2 regions of the Parabacteroides sp. B2-S-102 genome follow, and region 2 is predicted to be linked to the other one. Evidence: riboswitches for the same ligand, from Rfam matches in the RefSeq annotation. Region 2 holds a riboswitch; the other holds the start of a gene.
The links. Region 2 has a riboswitch for cobalamin ahead of NBH07_RS15585 (TonB-dependent receptor plug domain-containing protein). Riboswitches for the same ligand answer to the same signal wherever they lie in the genome.
Positions count from the first base shown of each region.

Region 1: another riboswitch for cobalamin. It lies ahead of NBH07_RS08135 (porin family protein); the one in region 2 lies ahead of NBH07_RS15585 (TonB-dependent receptor plug domain-containing protein).

Region 1 is NZ_JAMOKM010000004.1:298,160-302,723, reverse strand. Features, by position in the region: gene scpA (methylmalonyl-CoA mutase) at 1-1,216, shown strand, start outside; gene coaW (type II pantothenate kinase) at 1,346-2,200, shown strand; cobalamin riboswitch at 2,220-2,422, shown strand; gene NBH07_RS08135 (porin family protein) at 2,715-3,323, shown strand; gene priA (replication restart helicase PriA) at 3,411-4,564, shown strand, end outside.
Region 2 is NZ_JAMOKM010000013.1:38,763-43,326, forward strand. Features, by position in the region: gene NBH07_RS15580 (putative transporter) at 1-1,529, shown strand, start outside; cobalamin riboswitch at 1,639-1,843, shown strand; gene NBH07_RS15585 (TonB-dependent receptor plug domain-containing protein) at 1,882-3,885, shown strand; gene NBH07_RS15590 (DUF5074 domain-containing protein) at 3,906-4,564, shown strand, end outside.

The sequences.
Region 1 (4,564 bases), on a different contig from region 2:
CGCTAAGAACCCGAAATCATTGGCATTGCGTACACATAGCCAGACTTCCGGTTGGTCATTGACCGAGCAAGATCCGTTCAATAACGTAGGACGTACTTGTATCGAGGCTATGGCCGCTACATTAGGACATACACAATCTTTGCATACGAACGCATTGGATGAGGCGATCGCTTTGCCGACCGATTTCTCCGCTCGTATCGCTCGTAATACACAGATTTACATTCAGGAAGAGACTAAGATCTGTAAGGAAATCGACCCGTGGGCTGGTTCTTACTATGTAGAGTCTTTGACGAATGAATTGGTACATAAAGGTTGGGCGTTGATCCAAGAGATCGAGAGCATGGGTGGTATGGCGAAAGCCATCGAGACAGGTCTTCCTAAGATGCGTATCGAGGAAGCGGCCGCTCGTACACAGGCTCGTATCGACTCAGGTGTTCAGACCATCGTTGGTGTTAACAAATATCGTTTGCCGAAGGAAGATCCGATCGATATCCTTGAGATTGATAATACAGCCGTACGTAACGAGCAGATCGCCGCTTTGAAGGAGTTGCGTGCTAACCGTGACGAAGCCGCTGTTCAAAAAGCTTTGGCTGATATCACGGAGTGCGTGAAGACGAAGAAGGGCAATTTATTAGAGTTGGCTGTTAAGGCTGCCGGCTTGCGTGCGTCATTGGGAGAGATCTCCGATGCTTGCGAGGTGGTTGTAGGTCGTTATAAAGCAATCATTAGAACTATTTCAGGCGTGTATTCATCAGAAACTAAGAAAGACGCAGACTTCCAGAAAGCTTGCGAGCTTTGCGAGCAATTCGCTAAGAAAGAGGGCCGTCAGCCTCGTATCATGATCGCTAAGATGGGTCAGGACGGACATGACCGTGGCGCTAAGGTTGTTGCTACCGGTTATGCTGACTGTGGGTTCGACGTAGATATGGGACCGTTGTTCCAGACTCCGGCCGAGGCTGCCCGTCAAGCTGTAGAGAACGATGTTCACGTAATGGGCGTTTCTTCTTTGGCCGCTGGTCATAAGACGTTGGTTCCGCAGGTTATCGAGGAGTTGAAGAAATTAGGTCGTGAGGATATCATCGTTATCGCTGGTGGTGTAATCCCGGCTCAAGACTATGACTTCTTGTATAAGGCTGGCGTTGCCGCTATCTTTGGCCCGGGTACTTCCGTATCGAAGGCAGCTTGCCAGATCCTAGAGATCTTGTTAGGCGAATAAATAGCATTTAAACCTTACGGTTTTTTAATAAAGAGAGGCTGGACAATTGATTTTGTCCGGCCTTTTTTAGTATTGTATACGGGTTTATGTACTTTTGTAGCGATTATTCAATTAAAAAGGGAAAGAATCATGGGAATCGTTATAGGTATAGACGTGGGAGGTAGCACGACCAAGATCGTCGGTGTGGAGGATAAGAAGATCAAGAACCCGATGTTCGTGAAAGCTACCGATCCGGTAACCTCTTTATTCGGGGCCTTCGGTAAATATATTTATGATAATAACATCTCACTCTCGAATATAGAGAAAGTGATCTTGACGGGTGTAGGTAGCGCCTATATCGATCAACCTTTATATGGCTTACCAACCGCGAAGACGGATGAGTTCCTCGCAAATGGGCTAGGGGCGCAGTATAATACGGGACTGGATAGCCTGTTGGTGGTCAGCATGGGAACGGGTACCTCTTTTGTCAAGGTACAAGGCTCCACGGTCGAGCATATCGGGGGATTGGGTATCGGTGGCGGAACCATCCTCGGCTTGTCTAAGCTATTATTGAAAACGCATGACTTTCACCAAATAGCGTCTTTGGCTGAGCATGGTTCCCTGAATGATATCGACTTGCATATCCGGGATATTACGCCGCATCCGCTACCCGGCCTGCCGCTAGACGTGACAGCCTCTATTTTTGGAAAAGCGGATGCGAACGCTAAGGTTGAGGATATCGCTCTCGGTATCGTTCATATGGTCTTGCAGACTATCGGGCAAGGAGCTGTTTTCGCCTCGTTAAATGGCGATATCAAGAATATCGTGTTGATCGGTAACCTGACTCGCTTGCCGCAATGCCCGGATATTTTCCCCTGTCTGGAGGAGATGTGCGATGTCCATTTCAAGATACCGGAGTATGCCGAGTATCGCACGGCTATCGGGGCGGCTTTATGTTATATCAGGAACCGGGAATATAGGGATATTTTTTGTGGAAAGTGTTAGGCTACATCAAAACTTTATGTATCTTTGCTACATGCTTTGTTCCCTTTCGGCAATCGCCGGATAGGGATTAAAAGGGAATCGGGTGAGAATCCCGGACAGTCCCGCTGCTGTAAGCTTCATAAACGGGTTGAGCAATACTGTTGCCACTGTTCACTCAAGTGAATGGGAAGGCGCTTAAGACCGGAAGTAAGTCAGAAGACCTGCAAGGCGTGTATATTTTCGACGGCTTCGAGGAAAGGCCGGAAGAGAACGCAAGAACCGTATCCGGTTTTTACTATTCTTTATCCAAGGTTTTCTTATCAAGTCGTCTCATGGTTTCGGATAATTATTTTGCCATAATAATTAGGGAAAGAAGCATGAATCTGACCGACGGGATGAGCTCCGTATGTAAGATGCATGCTTTCTTTGAGTTTAAAGGACTGGGGTATTCCGTGAACACTCTATAGAGAATATTTGTTTATTATTAGAAAAGTGCGTTTATTTGCAACGAGTAATTAACAAAAGAAGTATGAATATGAAGAAAATCGTGGGATTTCTTATGGTTGCCTTGTTAGCGTTGATGGCGCTTCCGGCGAACGCTCAGCTTAAATTCGGTATCAAGGGAGGTGTGAATATATCGTCTGTCCATTTCAACTCGGACGTGTTGAAAGCGGATAACGTAACCGGCTTCCAAGTGGGGCCGATGATCGAGACGACTTTGCCGTTGGTGGGTGTCGGGATCGATGCGGCCGTGTTGTATTCGCAAAAAGGTTTGGAGACGACTTCGGTTGGCGGGGTTAAGACTTCGATGAAGACGGATTATATCGATGTTCCGGTCAACTTGAAATGGAAATTCGGCTTACCGATCGTCAAAGCGTATCTGGCAGCCGGTCCGTATATCGGTTTCCGTGTAGGCGGTGATAAATTTTGGGATATCCCGGGTTCCGTAGCGGATCAGGTGAAGGCGAAGAATTTCAGCGCAGGCCTTAACTTCGGTGCCGGCGTGGAGTTGATCAGCCACTTGCAGGTGGGTTTCAATTATGGTCTGGGACTGACTGATAACTATAGCATTGAGAAGGTGAACCTCTCCGACGGTGCCGGAAAGAATCGTGGATGGTCTATCACGGCAGCGATCTTGTTCTAAATAGGTGAAAATAAAATGAGAGAGGCTGGGCTTTAGAAGTCCGGCCTTTTTTGTTATTTTTGGGCTCGTAATGAAACACCTGTTTGAATGAAATATGCGGACGTCATACTTCCCCTTCCTTTGGAGAATAGCTATACCTATCGGATACCCGAAGATCTGGAAAGAGCCGTGACTCCCGGTTGCCGGGTGATCGTGCATTTCGGGAAGAAACGATATTATACGGCCATCGTCATGGAGGTACACGACCGGGAACCGGTATCCGATTTTGAGACGAAGGAGATCTACGCTTTGCTGGATGCCACTCCGGTGCTCCGCCGTCCGCAACTCCGTTTCTGGAAATGGATATCTTCTTATTATATATGTAAGCTGGGCGACGTGTATAAGGCGGCCTTGCCTTCCGGCTTAAAGTTGGAAAGCGAGACGGCGGTTACTTATAATGAGGATTTCGAGGCTACCGCCCCCTTGCGCCCGAACGAGCAAGCGGTACTGGATGCCTTTAGCGGGGTTTTGAAATTGACGATCTCGGAGTTGGAGAAGAAGACCGGTCTCCGAAATGTTGTCCCGATCGTCTCTTCCTTGATGGTGAAAGGGGCGGTTGAGGTGAGCGAGGAGCTAAAGCGAGGATTCGTTCCCAAGACACAGGCGTTTATCCGTTTGGCCGAAGCTTACTGGGATGAGACGAAATTGCAGGCGGTGTTCGAAGAATTGAAAAGGGCGAAGAAACAAGAGCTTCTGTTGGTCAGCTTCTTGGATTTAAGCCATACCTTGAATCCCGCTTTATCGAAGGAGCTTTCCAAGAAAGAGCTATTGGAACGCAGTGGTTATACCTCTGCGGTATTGGAGGGTCTGCTGAAACGGGGTATCTTGGAGAGTTACGAGAAAGAGGTGGGTCGTTTACAAGTATCCGTCTGCCGCTTGCAAGAGCCGAATCCGCTCAGTCCGGCGCAAGAGAAAGCCTACGGAGAGATCCATGAGGCTTTCAAGACGAAGGAGGTTTGCTTGCTTCATGGCGTGACTTCCAGTGGTAAGACCGAGATATACGTCCGTTTGATCCATGAGGTCTTGCGGCTGGGGCGGCAGGTTTTATATATGTTGCCGGAGATCGCTATCACGACCCAGATCACGGAACGGCTGGCGAAATTATTCGGGGATAAGCTATTGGTCTACCACTCTAAGTTCTCGGACAACGAGCGGGTGGAGGTCTGGAACAAGCTGCTGCATAGCGACGAGCCTATGCTGGT
Region 2 (4,564 bases):
TCGGGCATTTCGGTTTTACGGCGAATCCGTCGGTCGTTCATTTTTTTAGAGAGTTTGGTTTGATCTTATTTGTTTACTCGGTAGGTATGCAAGTAGGCCCCGGATTTTTCTCTTCGTTTCGAAAGGGAGGGATCACGTTGAATATGCTTGCTTGCGGTATTGTTTTTCTAGGGGTGATTACTGCCTTGATTATACATTATATTACAGGCATTCCTATACCGACAATGGTAGGTATCTTATCCGGAGCAGTGACGAATACACCGGGATTGGGCGCTGCTCAACAGGCTTATTCAGATATGACGGGGATCTCGGATGAAACGATCGCTTTAGGATATGCGGTTGCCTATCCGTTAGGTGTGATCGGCATTATCTTGTCGATGATTTTTATCCGTTATGTTTTCCGTATCTCTTTTGCGAAGGAGACGGAACAATTGGAAGAAGAGACGGATACGGAATCGGGAGGAGAGGCTGTACCTATCTCTTTGGTGGTGAAGAATCCGGCGATTTTTGGTCGTAGCGTAAGTGAGCTATCTAAATTGTTGGAACACCGTGAATTTGTTATTTCCCGTATTTTACGTAACGATACGAATCGGATAGAGATCGTGGCGGGGAACACGGTATTGAATGGGGATGATAAGATTTTTGTTATTACCGCAGAGCATGACGTGGAGGCGATAAAGACTTTTATCGGTCAAGAAATACAGATGGATCGTAAGCAATGGATTCCGGCGGAAAGCCAGTTTATCAGCCGGCGTATTTTGGTTACCCGGTCTGAAATCAACGGTAAGCAATTAGGGGCTTTGCAGTTACGCCGTTTACATGGAATTAACGTGACTCGGATCAATCGTGCGGGGCTGGAGTTGGTAGCTACTCCTAATCTGGTCTTGCAAATAGGCGACCGGGTGACAGTGGTCGGTAGTGAATTGGCGGTGGAGAAAGTTGCCGAGACGCTGGGTAATTCAATGAAACGCTTGAATGAACCTAATTTGGTGACTATTTTTGTTGGTATAGTTTTGGGTATTATCGTGGGAAGTCTTCCTATTAGTTTTCCGGGTATTCCTCAACCGGTGAAATTAGGATTAGCGGGAGGTCCGTTGATCGTTGCGATATTGATAAGCCGGTTCGGTTATCGTTATAAATTGGTTACTTATACCACGCAAAGTTCTAATTTACTATTGAGGGAATTAGGAATCACGTTGTTTCTCGCCTGCGTGGGATTGAGTGCGGGTGAAGGTTTTGTCGATACGATAGTCAATAAGGGTGGTGTAGCTTGGATCGGTTATGGTTTTATAATAACGTTATTGCCTCTACTGATTATCGGTTGTGTGGGAAGGTATTTTTATAAACTGAATTATTTTACGTTGATGGGATTGATTGCGGGAAGTACGACCGATCCTCCTGCGTTAGCCTATTCCAATATGGCGGCAGGAAATGATGCGCCGGCGGTTGGATATGCGACGGTTTATCCATTGACCATGTTTTTGCGTGTGTTGACCGCACAGTTAATGATATTATTCTTTTATACATAGAATAAATATTTTGTTGTTAGTAATGTTTAGAAAAGTGTAAACTCCCTAGCCTTCCGCCGAAGTGATTCGCCGGGGGGCTTTTTTGTTGCTAATCAAAAAGTAAACATGTATCTTTGCGGCCAATCAAGGTGTAGATGTTATCGATTCCGATAATAATCAGTAAAAGGGAATCCGGTGCGAGTCCGGAGCTGTACCCGTAGCTGTAAGTCCTTGGAGCCCCGGCAAATCTTGTTGCCACTGCCTATCGGATAGGCGGGAAGGTAGCCGACAGAGGGTGGACGAGCCAGAAAACCTGCCATGATTTTGTTATGCGACGTTTCGGGTGAAGACGTTGGTAAATCTAAATGTTGCTATGCGAGATTTATATCTTATAAGATGCCTATGCGTTTTTAGCGCATGGTTATTCTCTTTGGGTGTCGCTTACGGTCAACAGATCGATACGACGGCCTATCACGAGCTTTCCGGGGTGGAAGTGGTGGAGAAGGTACGTCCGTCGGTCACCCGTGAAGGTACGCCTTTGCAAATTATGGACCGGGCGGGAATCGATCGCTTGGGAGTACAAGACCTATCCGAGGCCGTGAAACGCTTCTCGGGAGTTACGGTACAGGATTATGGGGGGATCGGAGGATTGAAAACGGTCTCGGTACGTAGCTTGGGGGCGAAGCATACCGCCGTCAGTTACGATGGGGTGACGATTACGGACGCGCAAAGCGGGCAAGTCGATATCAGCCGTTTCTCGTTGGATAATGTGGAGATGGTTTCCTTGTCAATCGGGCAGTCGGATGACATTTTCCAAACGGCAAGGGTGTATGCTTCGGCAGGCGCCTTGAATATACAAACCGGAAAGCCCACGTTTAAAGACAAATCGTTTCATACTTATCTTAAGGTTAAGGGAGGTTCCTTCGGGCTTTTTAATCCTGTGCTGCATTATGATCAAAAATTAGGAAAGCGTTGGAGCGCATCCTTACATGGTGATTTCGTGCGTGCGGATGGACAATATCCCTATACATTAATTAATGGGGAATTGGAAACGAGAGAGAAGCGAAGAAATAGCGATATCCATTCTTTCCATTTGGAAGGTAATCTATTCGGCGATTTTGGAAGGGGAGGCGAACTTTCCTTTAAGGCGTACTATTTTGATTCGGAGCGGGGGCTTCCCGGTTCTGTTAATTTATATAACAAGAACACTTCTGAACGATTATGGGATAATAACTTTTTCGTGCAATCGGGGTATAAGAATGTTCTTAATGAGAAATTTACGCTACGGGCCATGGCTAAGTATAATTATGCTTTTACTCGTTATTTAGATATAAATGATAAATATGCTGCGGGCGAACAAGTCGATTTGAATACACAGAATGAGTATTATGGCTCTGTAGGTTTGCTGTATACTCCTATAAAGTATGTATCGGCGACGTTGACTACGGATTTAACTCGCTCTATGCTGGACAATAATTTTGTGAACGGCCCTAATCCAAAGCGAATGGCCTCTCAATCAGTACTAGCGGTGCAATATAAGAACAGTCGATTCACGGCTACCGCTAGTTTATTGGGAACATATATCACTGATAAAGTGGAGCAAGGGGAAAAACCGGATGATAAGAGGCGTTTATCCCCGGCTGTAAGTTTGTCTTGGCGGCCATTCTCGGAAAGTACTTTGCGGATACGTGCCTCTTACAAAGATATATTCCGGGTTCCTACATTTACGGACTTGTATTACCTCCGTATGGGAAATACAAATTTGAAACCGGAAGAAACTTCCCAATATAATGTAGGGGTAACATGGAGTTCTTCCTGTGGGGATTGGCTGCGGCATTTCAGTATTTCGGCGGATGGATATTATAATACGGTGAAAGATAAGATCGTGGCTTTACCTACCATGTATGTTTGGAAGATGATGAATATGGGCGAAGTGGATATTAAAGGGGTAGATGTAAATTTATCTACACAATTCCGATTGCCCTTACGAATGAGCTTGCTTTTGGCTTCCACTTATTCTTTTCAATACGCGGTTGATGTGACAGATCCGGAAGCTAAGAATTATAAGGATCAGATTCCTTATACACCTCGTCATTCTGGCACGGTTTCCGTAACCTTGGAAAATCCATGGGTAAATGTCTCTTATATACTGACTGCGGTTGGTGATCGTTATGCATTGCCGCAAAATATAGATCGGAACAGGATTGATTCTTATATAGAACAGAGTATTTCTATAAATCGAGATTTTCGTTTTCGATATTTCGGTTTGCGTTTGCAAGGTGAATTGTTAAATCTTGCGAACGTGAATTATGATGTTATTCAGTATTATCCCATGCCGGGCCGTTCTTGGCGTTTAAGTATTTGTTTATCCTATTAGTAAACTATAAAAGTAAAGTAATGAAAAAGAAGAATTTAGTTTGTGTCTCTGCCTTGTGTGCATTGATGTCTTTCTCGTTTGTCAGCTGTGATGATGACAATGAGCCTTCACTGAACATACCAAATGTATCTGTAACTAATGTCAGTTTTACGGATGAGAATCCGGAAGCTTTAAAAGTTAGCGGAACCTTAAATTGGACAGCTCCGTCTTCTGTTGACAATGTAACAAAGTACGTGATTTATGGTTCCTCTGATGGAACCGCTAAAGATATGAAAATTGCGGAGGTAGAAGTTGGAACACATTCATATGCTATTACGGATGTCGTAAATATAGGCTATTTATTAGTTATAGCCGCAAATGCGGAAGGTGAGTCTTCTGTTTATGCTTCCGTAAGAGTTATTGATTTTGTGAAGGATAGTTCTTTCATGGCTTTATATTTCTTGAATTCGGGCAATATGGGAAATAACAACTCTTCTTTATATATGTACGACATAGAAAAGGATGAGGTTGTCCCCGATTATTTCTTGGCTCAAAATGGCAGGGGGCTGGGAGATACGGCACAGGATATGATCGTGTATGGCGATAAGATGTATATCGCGGTATATGGAGAGTCTACGATAGAAGTGACAGATCTGAAGGCAAAATCCATTAAGCAAGTCAAGACAGAGGGGCAGCCCCG